DNA from 3 places in the Paenibacillus sp. FSL R7-0297 genome. Region 2 is predicted to be linked to each of the others. Evidence: riboswitches for the same ligand, from Rfam matches in the RefSeq annotation. Region 2 holds a riboswitch; each other region holds the start of a gene.
The links. Region 2 has a riboswitch for cobalamin ahead of MKZ24_RS32880 (S-layer homology domain-containing protein). Riboswitches for the same ligand answer to the same signal wherever they lie in the genome.
Positions count from the first base shown of each region.

Region 1: linked by a shared signal. The riboswitch ahead of MKZ24_RS28515 (energy-coupling factor ABC transporter permease) and the one ahead of MKZ24_RS32880 (S-layer homology domain-containing protein) in region 2 are both predicted to bind cobalamin.
Region 3: linked by a shared signal. The riboswitch ahead of MKZ24_RS02150 (anaerobic ribonucleoside triphosphate reductase) and the one ahead of MKZ24_RS32880 (S-layer homology domain-containing protein) in region 2 are both predicted to bind cobalamin.

Region 1 covers NZ_JBBPAQ010000001.1:6,547,893-6,554,083, forward strand. Annotated here, with positions in the region: gene cbiQ (cobalt ECF transporter T component CbiQ) at 74-862, opposite strand; gene MKZ24_RS28510 (energy-coupling factor ABC transporter substrate-binding protein) at 859-1,155, opposite strand; gene MKZ24_RS28515 (energy-coupling factor ABC transporter permease) at 1,155-1,919, opposite strand; cobalamin riboswitch at 2,195-2,389, opposite strand; gene MKZ24_RS28520 (ArsR/SmtB family transcription factor) at 2,552-3,508, shown strand; gene MKZ24_RS28525 (DUF6171 family protein) at 3,601-3,876, opposite strand; gene MKZ24_RS28530 (alpha-N-arabinofuranosidase) at 3,890-5,386, opposite strand; gene tnpB (IS200/IS605 family element RNA-guided endonuclease TnpB) at 5,704-6,191, opposite strand, start outside.
Region 2 covers NZ_JBBPAQ010000001.1:7,581,585-7,587,775, forward strand. Annotated here, with positions in the region: gene MKZ24_RS32880 (S-layer homology domain-containing protein) at 192-2,372, opposite strand; cobalamin riboswitch at 2,566-2,754, opposite strand; gene MKZ24_RS32885 (GAP1-N2 domain-containing protein) at 3,272-6,191, opposite strand, start outside.
Region 3 covers NZ_JBBPAQ010000001.1:501,243-507,433, reverse strand. Annotated here, with positions in the region: gene ssuE (NADPH-dependent FMN reductase) at 1-197, shown strand, start outside; gene nrdG (anaerobic ribonucleoside-triphosphate reductase activating protein) at 328-855, opposite strand; gene MKZ24_RS02150 (anaerobic ribonucleoside triphosphate reductase) at 852-2,837, opposite strand; cobalamin riboswitch at 3,184-3,414, opposite strand; gene MKZ24_RS02145 (MTH1187 family thiamine-binding protein) at 3,755-4,063, shown strand; gene MKZ24_RS02140 (sugar phosphate isomerase/epimerase family protein) at 4,114-4,893, shown strand; tRNA gene MKZ24_RS02135 (tRNA-Thr) at 4,976-5,047, shown strand; gene MKZ24_RS02130 (ASCH domain-containing protein) at 5,244-5,666, shown strand; gene MKZ24_RS02125 (hypothetical protein) at 6,104-6,191, opposite strand, start outside.

The DNA.
Region 1 (6,191 bases), 1.0 Mb from region 2:
TATCGGGGAAATTGTTGTACTTTGGGCATGATTTCAAAAAAGCCAGCAGCTTTCCTGCACTAAAATCTTAATTTCAACCGCTCAGCCACAGCCAAAGCTGCGCCAGCGCCAGCACAGCGATCCCCGCATACGCCCGGACCGCATAACGCCGCGGCACAGGCCGCGCGGTATACGGCGGCAGAATGATCTCCCCCGTGAACCCGCGGGTCAGCAGCCCCTGCGATAATCCGTAATAACGGTGCATCGTATTGCCGAAGAGGGCGCCAGCCATGGCCGCCGTCTCCCCCAGCCTGGCCTTGTACCCTCTCCGGCCGCCGCGCAGCCTCCGGGCCAGCATCAGTCCGTGCGCTGCATCATTCAGCAGGAACAGGAAGCGGTACATGATCAGCATCAGCTCCAGCACAATCTGCGGCATACGCAGTCTGCGGAGCACTTGCAGCAGCTCACTGAACGGCGTGGTGAACATCAGGAAGAAGCAGCAGCTTGTGCAGGCAGAGACCCTAACCAGCAGTTCAGCGGCCCGTTCCAGTCCTGCAGCTGTGATATACACCGGAAGAGGCTGCCCCGAAATCCGGAATACGCCAGCTTCCCCGGCAGCGGGGTGGCCGAATTCCACGAGCAGTGCCGGGACACTAAGGCCATAGAACAGCAGCGCCGTTCCAAACAGCAACAAATAGGCGCGATAGGGAATTTTGGCATGCAGGATGCACCATGACATCATCCACAGCGTAATCACAATCTGCAGCACCGGATCCACTGTATAGGAGAGCAGGAACATCAGTGCCGCGAACGAGCTTTTCCACATGGGAGACAGCTGCCTTAAGGCATTATTATAAGAAAGGACATCAATTCGTCTGATCACTTCCTGATGCTGTTCTGCTTCGCCTGGCCTTGTTTCCCTTTCAGCAGCCCCAGTGAATATCCGATCACTCCGGCGCCAATCGCCGCCTGTAATGCGAACAGCATACTCTCCGTCTCACCCGGGATTTCGGTCAGCGGCTTGAACCAGGGTTCATATTCCGGGTTAATTTCTGTGATCACACTCTCGGCAGCATCATCGGCCCCGCCGAACTCCCCTTCTACGAACAACAGCGGCAGCACACACAACAGGACAACGGCCAGCAGCATCAACCCATTGTTCCATTTATTGCTCATTATGCATTTCCCCCTTTAACCTTGCGTTTCAGGAGCGACATTTCATTCGGACTGTACGATTTCAGCCAGTTCCACAATAATACGGTCAGCAGCCCTTCGCTGATGGCCAGCGGAATCTGCGTTACGGCAAAGATCCCTCCGAATTTGAGAAAAGACGCCAGGACCCCGCCATCCGCAGCCGGAAAAGCCACCGCAAGCTGGACGGAAGTCACTACATAAGTCATCAGGTCGGCAACCGCCGCCGCACAGAATAAGGCCAGCTTCTCTCGGTCCGGCAGCTTCATCAACAGCTTATAGACTGCATATCCGGCAAAAGGCCCCGCGACCGCCATCGAGAACGCATTCGCCCCGAGTGTAGTGATTCCCCCGTGCGCCAGAAGCAGCGCCTGAAACAACAGCACAATCGAGCCGATCACGCCCATCGGCAGCGGCCCCAGCATTACAGCACCAAGCCCTGTACCCGTAGGATGAGAGCTGCTTCCGGTAACGGAAGGCATTTTGAGCGCCGATAGAACGAACGTGAACGCCCCTGCCAGACCGAGCAGCAGCTTCAGCTCAGGATTCTCCTTGGTCATCGATCTAAGCCTGATAATCCCGAGCACAAAGAACGGTAAAAACGCCACCCACCAGAACACAGCCCAGCCTACCGGCAGAAACCCTTCCATAATGTGCATAGCCTGGGCCGTCCCAGGTTCATTCAGCAAAAAGAACACTGTAAATCCGGCAATCAGCGCCGCAAAACTCCAAAATCCGCGTTTCTTCATTTGTCAGCCTCCACGTTTCTTAAATATGGCAAACCAAAAAACTCCCGCCCTTCTGGGTGGGAGTGTATGTACGCAGGTATGATTCGATAGAGAGCACTGCCGTGCGCCAACAAAGGGCTCTGCACCCGGTCGCTCCGCATGGTCCGCTCAACGCTGTGTCTGCATAACATTGAGCCGGCTCTGATCTTGATCTTCAAGATTCCCTCCGGTTCTACAGGGGCACATCGCCTCATCTTATTAACCTATCCGTACACCGCTCCTATCCGCGTAGAGTCGTGGTGTGTGTAATCAAGGTAGGTCTCCTGGCTTGGAATACGGGCGCTGCATCCTTCGTCTTCCCCGGGATCTCCCCAAGTGACATCATGAAGTTCAGCTCTTCCTTACAGTGGCGGGACCGCTCGGGACTTGCACCCGATTCCCTGTTATCCCTTGCCTGATCCGGCAAGAGCACCTTGTTACATCGCTAATCCATCCTACATCATAGCGGAACAGGCTCTGCATGTCTGTGATAAAATTGGAGCGGCTGCGAGGCGCAGTATTCATTTGCTTGTTAGGCAATATTCATTTGCTTGTAAGAATATCATTTGAGTAATATAATTATTAACTATATAACCTGAACGTGGAGGCAGCACATGAAACTTGATCTAACCGAACAATCTTTACCCGTGTATGAAGCGTTATCCAGCGCTGTGCGCCTGCAGATGCTGCGGCTGCTGTCCGAACAGCCTATGAACGTCAAGGAACTGGCCGGGGCGCTGAAGCTCAGCAGTGCCATTATGACCATGCATGTGCGCAAGCTGGAAGCTGCCGGACTGATCCGCAGCCACATGGCTCCCGGGCGCAGCGGACTGCAGAAGATTTGTACACTGGCCGCCGAGAGTGCTGAGATTATTTTCCCCGGACAAGCCAGAACACAGCGCAGAGGCTACCGTAAGGAAATACCCGTGGGCCACTACTCTGATTTCCAGATTGAACCGACCTGCGGATTATCTACCACCGAGCGGGTAATCGGCAACTTTGACGATCCGCGGTATTTCTGGGATCAGGAGCGGGTGAATGCAGGCATCCTGTGGTTCGGCAAAGGATTCGTGGAATATAAAATCCCGAACTTCCTGCTGTCCAGCCAGAATCCTGAGGAACTGGTCATCACCATGGAGATTGCCTCCGAAGCCCCGTCCATCAATAATAACTGGCCCTCCGACATCACCTTCACACTGAACGGACAGCGGCTTGGATTCTGGACCAGCCCCGGCGACTACGGGGACAGCCCGGGCAAATACACTCCTTCCTGGTGGCCTGCGCTCACCAACCAATATGGACTGCTTAAGCAGCTGCGGATTACTCCGGCGGGCACGTTCATGGACGGTCAGAAGCTGTCAGAGGTTACGCTGGATCAGGTCAGTATCCGTGATAAACAGTGGACGTTCAAGGTTTCTGTGGAAGACGATGCGGAGCATATCGGTGGTCTTACCTTGTTCGGCAAGGGATTCGGCAACTACAACGAGGATCTGGTCTTTGAACTCTTTTATACAGATGCTGTTGAAGCGTCGGCAAATACCAGCCGGACGGAAGGACCCGGACAGGATTAGACAACAAACAGCGGCAGAAGGAGACCTTAAGATCAGGTCCCCCGCTGCCGCTGTTGCGGTTACGGTATTATTACTAGAGACAGCCATGCGGTTTAATCAGTCACAGGCTGCCACAAGCCGCCTCCCGGCAGCGGACAGCCGCGTGCCTTCAGCCGGGCCACGACCGGTATAATGCAGCCGCAGGCCGTGCAGGTCACGCCATCCTGCAGCTTAGGACAAGCTCTGCATAGAGCAACCCGCTCGGCATAGACTTCATCCGGGGCAGTGTTCCCCGGATTGAACATCGAGGAGGCCAGAATCCGGGCAATCTGCGCTTCCGTCACCTTGTACTCCTCCCGGCATCCCTTGCAGGCTGAAGTGGTTGTCATGCTGCTGTTCTCCTTACGCTTCCGGAGTAATTTCCAGTACAGTTACCGACATTGGCGGCAGAGTAACCGTCAGCGTATCTCCTTCAAGCTTGAAGCCGTTGAACGGCTGCGGTGTTACAGCTTCCGGCTGCTCGAAGGTATTGTGGGCATCGATGGAAGACCCGGCAAGTGTTGTGCCGCTTACGGCCGCTGACTGTCCAGCCAGTCCGCGCAGCTCCAGCGGCAATACTGCCGGTGCAGCGTGATTCAGGTTGCACAGGCTGACATGAATCACGCCCTCTGCTGTTACGGAAGCTGAAGCAGATACTTCAGGAATCTCTACGCCCTCATAGCTGTATACCGGGCTATCCACTGTCAGATCCAGCAGCTCCGCATCCTGATGTACTTTATACATATTGAATACATGATAGGTTGGAGTCAGAAGCATTTTCTCGCCTTCGGTCAGAATTACAGCCTGCAGCACGTTTACGGTCTGGGCAATGTTCGCCATCCGTACACGGTCGCTGTGCTTGTGGAAGATATTCAGGGTCAGACCGGCAACCAGCGCATCACGGATCGTGTTCTGCTGGTAGAGGAATCCCGGGTTGGTACCCGGCTCTACATCATACCAGGTGCCCCATTCATCGACGATCAGGCCCACTCTTTTCTCCGGATCATATTTATCCATAATGACACTGTGGCGGGTAACCAGCTCATCCATGAACAGCGCTTTCTTCAGTGTGGTGAAATATTCATCCGTTCCAAAGCCGGTAGCCGCACCTTTATTCGCCCAATCCGAAGTCGGCAGGGTGTAGTAGTGCAGGGTAAGGGAATCCATGAAGCGGGTGGCTTCGCGCATCAGCACTTCGGTCCAGTTATAGTCATCCGAGTTCGCGCCGCAGGCGATCCGGTGAATCTTGTTATCCCCATAGTTGCGCACATAAGTCTGATATTGGCGGTACAGGTCAGCATAATATTCAGGACGCATATTGCCGCCGCAGCCCCAGTTCTCATTGCCCACGCCGAAATAAGTTACACTCCAAGCCTCTTCCTGGCCGTTCTTCTGGCGCAGCTCAGCCATCGGCGATACACCGTTAAAGGTCAAATACTCAACCCACTCGGACATCTCCTGTACCGTTCCGCTCCCTACATTGCCGTTGATGTACGGCTCACATTCCAGCATGGCGCAGAGCCGCATGAATTCATGTGTACCAAAATGATTGTTCTCAACCGCACCACCCCAATGGGTATTGATCATGCGCTTGCGTTCTTCACTTGGGCCAATGCCGTCCTTCCAGTGATATTCATCGGCGAAGCAGCCGCCCGGCCAGCGCAATACAGGAATCTTCATTTCCTTAAGCGCTTCCACCACATCGTTACGGATACCCTTCGTATTCGGAATCGGCGAATCTTCCCCTACCCAGATGCCTTCATAGATACAGCGTCCCAGATGCTCAGCGAAATGTCCATAGATGTTGCGGTTAATTGTGCCTTTGCGGATGTCAGTGTTCAGTACAATGCGTTCTGCCATTTCAGTTAGCGCTCCTCTTTAGGTTAATATATTTGTTAATCATTTAATACTTATATTAACATTATAGTCAGGCTACCTCCGGTTCGTCAATCTTTAAATTAAGTGGCTCGTGCAACCGTTTCTTAAGAATCTTTCCATCCATCGCTGCGGTGGCGCATAGGTTGAATTCTCCCCCACTTAGCTAACGCTTGAAGTGGCGGATTCTTGCGAACAGAAGAGTACCCTCTTCTTATGGAGCAAGCGATCCCTGCGTTCCCGCAGTTTTACATTTTTGACGCTAGTGAAATCTTGAATTCTATCGTTTGGTTAGGTGGGGGTTAAACCGCTACTTGTTCAATATTGTGAGCGGCGTTTTCGTCACGGTCATGGATCGTCCCGCAGGCCGTACACGTCCATTCCCGAATGGACAGGTTCTTCACCTCGGGGTGGATTGTGCCACACACATGGCAACGCTGACTGGTCGGCTCAAACGTGTCGGCGATCCGAAGATTTCGTCCATACCATTTCGCTTTATACGTCAGCTGTCGCACCCACTCGCCCCAAGACGCATCAGCAATGGATTTTGAAAGCTTGGGGTTCTGAATCATATTCGCCACACGCAGATGTTCGATACTAATCGTTTGGTTTTCACGAATCAGTCTCGTGGTCAGCTTGTGGAGGAAGTCATTTCGTTTATTGGCAATGCGTTCGTGAATACGAGCGATATGCTGCCTTGCTTTCTTCCAGTTGGAGCCGCCCGGAGTACGCCGAGCCATCCGCCGCTGCCAAAGCGCCAGCTTGTTCTCGTATTGACGGTAAAAGCGAG
Region 2 (6,191 bases):
GAAATCGTGAAATTCTTGCGCCAGCAGCCTTGAAAATCAAATTAAACTGTGGTGAAGACTAAGCATTATATTCATAGCTTAAGCTCAGCATATATAGCATTTTTCTCTACATGTGCGCAGGATCAAGGCATATCTGAAGATGCGTCTAAAAGTAGAATAGCTGGTGTAACCCATCATCCTTCAAAGCTCACCTAAGGCAATCTAACCGCTACAGCAGCGGCCATTTCTCTGGTTACAGCAGTGGCAGGAGCGAATTCGCCGCCGGTACCGCTCATAATTCCAAGTCCGGTTACAGTACGTACCGCCGTTAATGCATAGGCGCTGATCTGGTCTTCATCGGTGAATTTCCCGGTTCCTGCTGCTGCCGAAGCTTCGTCCAGCTTCAAGGCTCTCACGATCATTACAGCCATATCCTGGCGGGTAACGGGGCCGTCCGGTTTGAAGGCTGTGCCTGTTACTCCGCTGACCATTCCCAGTTCCTTCGCTTTGTTCACTGCTCCATAATACCACGCATCCGCCTTAACATCACTGAAACTCTGGGTTGACGATGCCGCAGACGGCTCATTTCCAGTCAATCTCAGCAGCAGTGCCGCAAATTCAGCGCGGGTAATATTCTGCTTCGGTGCGAACACGAGGCTGCTCTCACTGACGCCGTCCATCAGCTTGCGGTCATAGGCCGTATACACGGACTCCAGCGCCCAAGGCGAGATTGACTTCACATCGGTAAAAGCAACACGGTTAGCCGCAGCAGAAGCCACGGTCAGCGGCTGCGAATAGCGGACTACCGCAGGTGTGCTGTCCTTGAGATATCCGGTAACGGTAATTGTATATTTATTCGCTGGCAGGCCGCCGGCAACAACAGCTGAACCCGCAGCATCCGTAACAGCAGTTTTACCGCCGATAGATACCTGAACCCCTGCGGCTGCTGAGGATACCGGGTCGGAAGTGAAGGTCGCTTCATTCCATACCCACTGCTTTTGAGTTACTTTTACAGTAATATCTTGTCCAGGCTGCGGCTGTGCAGGGGAGACCGTCACGGACGCTACCACCTGTGTGTTATCCCCGCCATAATAGACAAGCACGCGGTCATTCTCCGCAAGAAGGAAATCACCCATGCCTACACTTGGATAAATCCATGCTCCACCACGCGCTACAACATACATCCATCCGTCATAGCCGCCAAAAGCACCTGCAGTCACGCCGCCAATTCCCGTCACATAATTACCCGCTTCATTGACCAGGGCCACCTTCTTCGCCGCCGCTGCCTTCTCCAGGGCTTGAAGTACATTTCCAGCATATACAGTGCCTTCTGCCAGGGTTCCATTAGGGCCCTCAATGGCAACAGACACACTAACCTGAGGACTTTTCACAGGTGAATTGCTAAGATCATAGAGCTTGCTGCCTGTGCTGAAAAGCTTGTAAGCTACCAATGCTTCCAGCGCCTGCTCTGTCGAGAGCTGATTGTAGCTTCCGCCCGCTGTATGAGCGAACCCGCCGCCTGCTGCACTGAAGCTAAGGAGCTTACTGACAAGGTTCACATTGTTTGCGGTATACTCCGCTCCTGCCGGGTCAATCCCAAAGGAAGACAGGCCAATAATGGCTTGAGCGACACTCTCGCTGCTGTCACCATAGCCGCCGTTCTTGTCCTGTGCAGTCGCCAGCCAGGCTGCCGCCCGCTGACCCGCGGTATTGGCTGCCGGATCATCCTTATGTCCTGCCAGCACCGTAAGCACCATCGCTGTCATGTCCGGATCACTAGCCCCCGTAGTCAGGGTGAAGCCTCCGTCAGTATTCTGTTTGGACAGGATCTCAGCCAGCAGTTTCGCCGGCGTCCATTTGGCATTGTCAGGCATAGTATAAGTTCCGGAATCAAGCGCCAGCAGTACGTAGGCTGCGTTGTTCAGCGTCTGGCCGGTAATTTTATCGTTATTGTAGAGCTTCTCAATCAGGTTGTAGCCGGCGACATCTGCCGGATTCCCGCCAAGCGCCCTTACCGCAAGCGTAATCCGCGCATATTCCGTAGCTCTGGCGTAAACACCCTTGGCTGCGGCTACTTTACTCTCAAGCGCCTTTAAATAACTATCCGGAACCTTGTAGCCCGCCTGCGCAAGGCCGATGGCCTGCCAGTCGGACTGGACTCCGGCCTTCAGCACAAACTCCGAAGTGGCATAGACTGCCTCAGCTACATTAACTGCTGTGCCTGCCGGTTGAGCTGAGGCTGTATTCGCGGCATTCAAGCTTAACTGGGCTGATGCGGTATCACTCTGGGCAAAAGCCTGTCCTGCCGGAGCCACGGATGCCCCCAGAACCGCGAACATCATGACAACGATCAGACCCAGCCGGATAAACTTAGATGATAGATTGTTCTTCATTGCTTGACCTCTTTCTGTGAATAGAATGGTATAGATGAATCCTGCGTCCTCCGCTGATGCGGGTGCAACATAAAGACCGCCCTGTACAGGGCGGCCGGGGAAGGATACAATACATGCGGCTGAAATGAGGATTCCCTACACACAGCCCCTGCTTATATTTGCACCTGTTCCGCATTCTTACCCCCGAAGAATAGAAACAACAACGAAAAAGGCAGGTCTCCTGGCTTACGCATCATTGCTTCCCCCGCCTTCCCATCCGATCATCAGACAGTGGCTTCTCAGGAGTCGCTCCGCATTTACAGTGGCGGGACCGCACCGGACTTACACCGGCCTTCCCTTTTAAGCAGATTACTCTCGTAGAACCAGCATGGCTATCTGTTGCATGACAGCGCCTGTTTCTACGGAAATCCGCACCTTTTTCCAAAGCTTATTAAATTTTAATATTCTCAAACAATCATATCTACTATTCCCCTGTATGTCTATAGACAAGCTGCTTCAATTATAGGCAGACCCTGCCCCTTCCGCACAAAAAAGCCTGAACAACACTTGCCGCATTCTCCCGGCATATCGTGCTGTTCAGGACTTAAATAGTGATTCTTCCGCTTCCGGCAAGAGCCAGAAGCTTGTTGATTGTATTATGTACAACAGAATGGGAATAAAAGACGGCGATAAGGCATTCTGCTGTATTTCATACAATTGATTGTGGAATATACCCCTTATAGGCTCAGAAATCCGGAATCTAATGCATCAAATACAATAGAACGCATAATAGGGCTGATTATTCCGGATTTGAGTGTATAAAATACAATGACCCCTCTGCCAACTTTGGCGGCAGCACCGTTGATGAAATGCCGGACTTCTCTTACATCCGGCTTGGCCCAATTCAGGCTCTCACTCAATCATTCCTCATCCGTATCCGGGCTGGCGGAAGGAGTGGGGTCGGTGCCGGGTGTAGTCTCCGGAGTAGTGCTCGGGGTACTTCCCGGAATGCTCCCCGGACTAGCCTGTGCCTGTAGCTTCAGCGTATAGATTCCGGCGGTGATCATATCATCCGCGGCCAGCTTCGCGCCAGGCTCCAGCTCCACCGTCACTTCATATACGCGCGCAGGGATTCCTGCGCCCGATGCACCCGCTGCCGGGGAGGCCTCGGCTTCATCAGAGCCGCCGCTATTTCCCGCGGCCGCATCCCCCCCGCCGTCAGTCCCCACGGCTCCCTCATCAGAACCGCCGTCAACTCCGGCGCCCGCTCCACCAGTACCGCCGCTATTTCCCGCGGCCGCATCCCCGCCGCCGTCAGTCCCCACAGTTCCCTCATCAGTGCCGCCGTCAACTCCGGCGGCCAGGCAACTGCTCTCAGTTGCTACAACCTTGTAAGTGTCCGCAACGTTATTACCGGACATCACAATGATCTCCGCCGGGTTGAAGGCGGAGCAGTCCGCCACAGCGGCAAAGCTGAACACCAGCTTGACGCCTGCTTCCTCGCTGCTGCTTGCATCCCCGCCAGCATTCCCAGTGCCTTCCGTTCCGCCGCTTTCACCCCCGCCTGCGTTCCCGGCGCCTTCCGTTCCGCCGCCTTCACCCCCGCCAGCGTTCCCGGTACCTTCTGTTCCACCGTTTTCGGCCCCAGTGCCCGTCCCGGCACCTGCCACTCCGCTGCCAACCAGCCGTACAGAGACAGGGGCTTGAACTTGCCCATCCGAATTCTTGATATCGCCCCGAACCGGGCTCACCGTCGGCTGCGGTGCAGCGGTATCCGCATCCGGCCGCAGCCAACTGATGGCGATGATGGCGATGATCAGTACGATCCCAAGCACGCTGCCGGAGATCAGGATCTGAAATCGGCTGCGGCTGACCCACCGCGCCAGCGGCGAAGCCAGCTGGGAGCGGGCTTCATTGTAGACATTCTGCATGGCGGGCGTTGCGGCCGAGCTATAGCTTTTGCGGAAATCGCGGTTCTTGAACGCCTCGCGGTCGTTCTTCAGGAAATACTTCAGCACCGCCCGTCGGTAATTCGGCCACAGCTTCTTGCTCGAGATGGTGAACAGCCGGTTATGCTGCGACCAGGCCAGGAAACGGTAGACCGTTTCCTTATCATTGCCCGCTTTGCGCGCCACCAGCTCCAGCAGCGCATCGTAATCAAGCGGACCGCCCTCACGTTCACTGCTGTGGTAGAAGGCCAGCGGCAGCCGTTCGAACGGCTCGATGCTCCGCGGCTCCTTCAGCCAGCGTCCTCCGAGCAGCTGTACATCATCCAGCTCCCGGGGAGACAGCCCGGCAAAGATCTCCTCGTCCGGCTTCTCCTCCCCGAACCAGCGGTAGGCAGCGCGCAGCGCATTCGCTTTACGCTTAGCGATTGCATCCAGCGGCGGCTGCCAGTCCGCCGTATCCCGGTAGCGCAGGAAGGAAATCTCCAGCAGCTGCTCAATCGTCAGCTCGTCCAGCGAAATCCGGTTCAGCAGGAAGCGGTCGGCAACGGTTCCCAGCTCCTGCAGCAGTGACAGCGCTTCAGGATGCACACCGCCGCCTCTGCGGCGTTCTTTCTCCGCCTTCTGCACCGACTCATGAACCGATGCCACCGCCGCCACCGGATCATTGTCCCGCTGCAGCTTCTCCAGCAGATACTCCTTGACGGTATCGCGCACGAAAGCCTGCTGAAGCGCCTCCGGAAGGAAACGGCCCCAATGCGCCACGAACCGCAGGATATCCGCCGATTTCGGCGCGTCAGCCAGCCGGGATTCCATATAAGGCTCCAGCAGCGCTTTGCGGAATATAGGCTGGGCCAGCACTCTTTTGAAGAAGGCCGCACTAAGCTCATCGTTGCCCTCAATAATACCGTAAGCGGCAGCAAGCGCATCCTCACGTCCCGCCGACTGGCAGTTCAGCATCCCGTTGATGAAGTAATCCACAATTTTGACCCGGTAATTATGGCCAGGCAGTGCATAATACTCCTTGAACCACTCCAGAATCTCCGGCGCCGGTACCCCTTTTTTGCGGATCAGATCATACTCCCGGTCGAACCGCTCCAGGAACATATCATTCAGACGCACCCGGGATTCCAGCGCCCCCTCCGGCTTCAGATAGGACAGCAGGCCGCCGAGCACAGCATTCTTGTTCCCTGTATATAAATCTTCATCGCCTTGCTCAATCTCATAAAAGACAGCCAGCTCATTGTAGAGTGCCAGCGACAGCTTGCGGTCCACACTCTCCCCAAGCAGCAGGGAGTCGGCGAATCTGGCGAAGTCTCTGAGACTCCCGCCCTTTTGCCCCAGCGTCTTCCAGGCCAGGTCTGCATACGTCTGCCGGGACTCCCCGAAATCGGCATTCAGAATCCGCGCGCCTGCCAGATCAAAAATATAATCCTTCTCAATACTCCGGTCCCCCGGGCGCAGCGAGCCCTTCTCTACGAAGGTCAGGTGAATATATTTGCGGCTCTGCGGCTCTTTGGCATAAGTGATCACTCCCAGCCTGCGGCGGAAGTCATGCGGCAATGCAGCATAGAGAACCTCCGTCAGCTCCACCGCACGCTGCGACAACTCACTGATCGGTACATCCAGCGCCACATAAATCTTCTTCTTGCCGGCTACAGACAGCATAACCGCCTGCAGTAGGGCTTTGAACAGCTCTTCGGTGAACCCGAGGCTGCGAAGCACGGTCAGCGGGTCTGCAGACTCTTCACGGCCCCCCGCTGGAATGGACTCCAGTTCAGGCAGTGTTCCGCCCGGCTCCCCTTCATAACTCCGCGCAAAGCCGGCATGCAGCCATTCCCCGTACCCCTCCACAATCTCCTCCGAGCGGATAGGTGGCACCACGAAATTATGG
Region 3 (6,191 bases), 7.1 Mb from region 2:
ATGCACTGAAGCCGGTGCTGTCTGTGCTGGGCGCCCGGCATATTCTTGGCGGAGTCTATGCGGTAGACTCGCAGGCTGTGCGCAACGACCAGGGTGTCGTTGAACTGGCCGAGGAGCTGAAGCTGCGGCTGAACAGCGTACTGGAAGAGCTGGCGGATGAGACAGCGCATAAGGCAGCGCGTAAAGCGGAGCTCTAGGCGGCTATGTCATTGTCAGGGCAGCGTCAAGTATATAATCTGCTTAGAAATATAAAAGGGTACTAAACCACCGGAATGCGGTAGTTTAGTACCCTTTTTAAATATACTAAGGTATTTGTCCTGGGGGAGCTTATCCCCTTTGAAAGCTTAGCGCAGGCTCCCAAAGTATAACCGTATCTCCGGCAAGACTTGCCGGGATATCTATAATCCGCTGGTTGCTGCTTCCCCGGTAAGGGAGAGTAGTGTCTTTGAGTTCCTCTACAAACCGTCCGTCAATAACCACCTGGCACAGGGCCAGCAGATTCCATTCCGGCGAGCCGGGGGAAGCTGTCAGCTCCTCGTACGTATAACCGGTATAGATCCAGACCGGGAAACCCGGCAGCTCGGCGCGGAGCTCATGGATGAAGTCCGCCGCACCCTCTGCCGAGAAAAAAGGGTCCCCGCCTGCCAGAGTCAAGCCGTCCAACAGCGGATTATCTGCTATCTCGGTGATAATCTCGCGCCTGCGCTCCGGAGTAAAGACCTCTCCGTAATTGAAGTTCCAGGTCTTCGGGTTGAAGCATCCGGGGCAGCGGTGGCGGCATCCGCTGAAGAAGAGAACCGCCCGCAATCCCTCGCCTTCATTGATCGACTCCGGATAATATCCGCAGATGTTCATAGATGCTTAACGCGGTCCCGTACTTCGGCTTGCTTGGCGGCATTGAAGCGGGTCTGATAGTCGCCGGTCAGATATCCGGTTACCCGGCGCAGCCGGCGGATATGTGTTGTATCTTCATGAGCGCCGCAGGACGGGCAGTTCGTGCCGATCACACCTTCGTGGCCGCAGCCGGAGCAGCGGTCAATCGGGTGGTTGATGCTGAAATAGCTGATGTCCTGCTCCAGCGCGTATTTGATGATTTTGACGAATGCTGCAGGGTTGCTGCGGGCATTGCCGTTCAGCTCTACATAAGAGATCGCTCCGGCGTTGCAATATTCATGGAAAGGAGCTTCCAGGCTAATCTTCTTGGCTGCGCTCAGGTCGTAATAGACCGGAATGTGGAATGAATTCGTATAGTATTCCCGGTCCGTTACACCCGGGATGGAACCGAGAACCTTGCGGTCTATCTTGGTGAATTTGCCGGAGAGACCTTCGGCAGGCGTGGCGAATAGAGTAATGTTCAGATTCAGCTGCTCGCTCTTGCGGTCGCAGTATTCGCGCATGTGGCGGACAATAGCCACTGCCTTGGCGTGGACTTCCATATCTTCGCCATGGTGTTTGCCGTACATAGCCTTCATGCACTCGGCCATACCGATGAACCCAAGGGACAGGCTACCGTGCTTCAGCAGTTCACCTACGCTGTCTTCCGGTGCAAGCTGTTCGCCGCCTTCCCAGACGCCTTCACGCATCATGAAATCGGAGGCTTTGGCTTTCTGGGAAGCCTGAATGCGGAACCGGTGCAGCAGGCCGTCCAGCGCAACGTCCATATAATGATTAAGATCTTCGAAGAAGCCTTCCTCGTCAGCGGCAAGGCGACGGCCGGTTACTGTGCCGTAGGCTAGTCCCAAACGTACGAGGTTAAGCGTGTTGAATGAAAGATTGCCCTTGCCGGAGCAGTGGTTGCGTCCGAAGCGGTCACCCAGAACACGTGTCCGGCAGCCCATGGTGGCAAATTCAGTATCCGGATCGGCTGGATCGTAGTACTGCATATTCAGCGGAGCATCCAGATTGGCGAAGTTCGGATACAGTCGGCGTGCAGAGCACTCTGCTGCTTTCACGAACAGCTCATAGTTAGGATCACCAGGCTGCTGGTTGACACCCTGTTTGCATTTGAAGATCTGAATCGGGAACACCGGTGTTTCTCCGCTGCCAAGCCCGTTCATCGTAGCAGTTAACAGGGAGCTGATCACCAGCTGGCCTTCCGGAGAGGTGCAGGTTCCGTAGTTGATGCTGGTAAAAGGAATCTGGCCGCCGGAGCGGCTGGACATGGTATTCAGGTTATGTACCATACTCTCCGCGGCTTGAAGCGTTTCAATTTCTGTCTCTTTCAGGGCGAAACGGAAGGCACGCGGATACTTCTCTTCCAGATCGCTGCGGGTCATAGTAACCTCGCCGAGCGCTTCTCCGGCGGTACCTTCCTCGAAATATTCCATTCCTTTGCGGAACAGCTTGGCGAAGGATTTAGTGACATAAGGCGCGAGATCGTAATCCAGCTTGTTGGCGGATACGCCGCCGTACTGGGCATTTTGCTGGGACTGGAAAATAATCGCCACCAGCGACATAGCCGTCATAATCGAATTCGGAGGGCGGACGCTTCCGTTGCCGGTATTGAAGCCTTCGCGGAGCAGACGTTCAAACGGGATGAAGATGCAGTTGGTTGTTCCGATGGCATATTGATCCAGGTCGTGTACATATACAACATTATCTTCAATAGCCTGCACGAGCTGTGGCGGCATCGTGAAATTGCGTGCGTACCACTTGGAATATTCACTACCGAATTTGCTCATCTTGCCGGAGAAGCTCTCCCCGTTCAAGTTGGCATTCTCGCGCAGCAGATCCAAATCCCGGCTGTCGATAATATCCCGTCCCAAATGAATAACTTCTTCCAAAAGAACCTCCTGTACAGCTTGTCCTTCGTTATATCGTTTCTCCAGCAGCGTCATTGTATAGCTCTCTCCTCTCGGTATCATAAGCGTGAAGCATGTGCTCCAAGACATCAGTAAAAAGACATCTCCAGCCGGGAAGGCGGGAAATGCCCGAATGCGTAATGCAAATATCCGGAAGCGGAAATTTGCCGGTGGTCTTTGTGAAATATACGTAAAGGGGTATAGGGCTTGTTGTCTATGCTTATGTATAACCCGTTCTTGTACATTCCGCAGAAGCCGATACCTGAGAACGATACTCTATCGTCCTCAGGTATCGGCAGCCTCTGGCCCGATTAACGGAAAGGCTAACTCTGCTCGTGCAGGCCGCATGCGGGCACCTCGCCTGTTCCTCGCAGGAGTCTGAATGGTGCCACAGAAACAGGCAGGTCTCCTGGCTTCCGGTATGCCCTCCGGCGCCTTCCCGAGGGGCCTCGCAGCCCCTTAGTGGCTTGTTGCCGGTGGATGCTGCTCCAGCGGCATCTGGCGGCTGGAACATCCGGTTACAGTGGCGGGACCGCAGCGGTTTTGCACCGCGTTTCCCTATTAAGTCTCCTCTCGATTGAGAGAGTGAAACACCTGTTTCTACTATATTTTGTTGTTGTTTAATAAACGTAACTCAATATATTGTGTTTGTAAATGTTTTTTTACAATCCCGCGCGGGGAGCGGGTTCCGCAGGTTTACTCACAGATGATCCACAGTTAGTCCACAGGTAATCCACAACTTTCCTGTGGATATGGCCTTAAATGAGTCATAAATTGTCCCAAAAGATGCCACAAAGACTCCATAAATAGAGTGCGTCTAATCCTGGTAATTTTACGGGGGAGATAGTAATAGAGAGGGGGGTCTGTGGTTATTTGTGGGAGGGGCGCTGAAGGGTTACAATTAAGGAGTAAGGAAAGAGGAGACTCATCAAACTTGCAGGAGGGATTTCATAATGGCGATTGGTGAAGTGACCGTTATTCCGATTGGCACTGGCAGTACCAGTCTCAGCAGCTATGTGGCCGATATGCAGCGTGTGCTGCAGACCGTGGAGGGGATTACCTATGAGCTTACTTCGATGGGGACTATTATTGAAGGACCGGTTGCACGGATTCTGTCTGCAGTAGAAGCGCTGCATGAGTCGCCTTTTACTTCAGGAGCACAGAGAGTATCTACCTCGCTTAAAATTGATGACCGTCGTGACAAGTCTTCTACGAGCCGCAGCAAGCTGGAATCCGTGGAACGTAAGCTGCAAGGAGAGTAAGGAGTACCTGTAGTTGTAATCAGATTCAACCTATAAGGAGCGGATCTTTCATGGCAAAGGCCTCACAGCAAATCGGAATTCAAATGTACACACTGCGTGACCAGACAGAGCGCGATTTCCTGGGTACACTGGGCAAAGTGGCGGAGATGGGATACCAGGCGGTAGAATTCGCCGGTTATTTCGGCGTGTCTGCAGGAGAACTGCGCCGTACATTGGACCGGTTGGGTCTTGCTGCGCCTTCGGCGCATGTGGGCCTGGATTTCAGCAGTCTGGATAACATGGAACGGGCGTTAGCCAAAGAAATTGAATATGCGAAGGAACTTGGACTACAATATATGATCACCCCTTCGGCACCGCTTCCGCAGAACCCCTCGATGGAAGATGTGACGGCGGTGATTCCCTTCTTGGAGAAGGCCTCCGCGATGGTCCGTGCAGCAGGCCTGCAGTACGGGTATCACAACCATGATTATGAATTTGCGGAGGTAGACGGCAAAGCAGTCATCGATATATGGCTGGGGCAGATTCCTGCTGAGCATATGTTTGCCGAGTTTGATCTGGGGTGGGTATACAGGGGCGGGGCCCGGCCGATTGACTATGTCTCGCGTTATGCCGGGCGTGTTCCGCTGGTCCACATTAAGGATTTCGGGGCAAATAATGAAGAGACTGACCTCGGGAAAGGGCAGGTTGATTTCGCTAGCGTCTTCGACAAGGCAGAGGAAAGCGGAATTCTGTATTATATAGTAGAGCAAGAGGCTTATGCCGTGTCGTCGCTGGAGAGTGCTAAGCAGGCGCTGGAATATTTCCGCGGGTTGGGGCTTATGCAGGGATAGGAAGAGGTAATAGTCAAAAAGGGTTGCGTTTTCTGCTGAAAGAGTTATAATATTTTTTGTTTGGCAGGGGCAATCCTTTTAAGCTGGTGTAGCTCAGGGGTAGAGCAACGCACTCGTAATGCGTAGGCCGGGGGTTCAATTCCCTTCACCAGCATCCGTAAGAACTCAATAGTGGCGCGGCTTTCCGGGGTTTTGGGGGTCGCGTTTTTTTATTTATTCATCCGATCGTCTACCGGCCCGATGCTTGCTTATGCTTAATACAGAATGCAGGACTAAAATGAAATCAATCTTATTAAACGATTTATATGTTATTCCTAGAGCCTATTTTGTTTATGAGAGGAGGCACTTGTATGAAGTGTCTGACGATTCGCCAGCCTTGGGCAACCTTAATTGAGCTGGGTGAAAAACAGATCGAGACCCGTTCCTGGCCGACGGCTTACCGGGGAGAATTAGCCATCCATGCCGGTATGCAGGTAGATAAGGCCATATGCAGGACAGAGCCGTATCAATCGGTGCTTGCCCGGCACGGCTACACGGCGGATAATCTGCCCTCCGGGGTAATCCTTGCGACCAGCCGGCTGGCTGGTTGCTGCGGGGTTACGCCTCAGCAAGCACAGCAGAACTGGCCGGGCGGGAATGAATATGTGTTCGGCGATTATGCAGAAGGCCGGTATGCCTGGAAGCTGGAGGAAGTCGTTGCGCTGGCTCATCCTATACCTGCCAAAGGGCGCTTAGGTTTCTGGGAATATCCCGTTCTTGAGCAGGAGTGGTGAATCCATTTGTGGCCAAATAAATAAAAATTTCATGCTTATCAGCTGTCAGCGGGTATCATAGGGATATTCAGCGGGTAATCTTCTTATATATATGGAAAGCGGACTCTGCGGTGGTATGCTGCAGGAGCCAGGGCAGAAATGCCGGGAAGGAGCGTATGCATAAGAGATGGGCAGCCTTCTTATCGCATGGCTTTGTATGCTTTGTTTGTTTATTGTGTTTAAGGATCAGGTAAGCCGGAAGATCCTGTATCCCGTAGCGGCTGTGGTTATCTGCGGTACGCTTGGGTATTGGACGATTTTAATGTAATCTTTATCTGGGTATCAGCTTATTTTCAGGTAAGGGATGTAATAGGGTACCCTGAGGTCTTGCCAATCATGGCGGGCCTCTTTTTTATGGGGGAAGTAACGCCGAGAATTAACATAGCCAGAGTTGCTGTTCATCTCAAGGCGGTTGAGTCCGGAGTGCCAAGACCCAAATATCTGCGCATGCGGATAGTAGACTGGGCGGTAATGACATCATCCAGC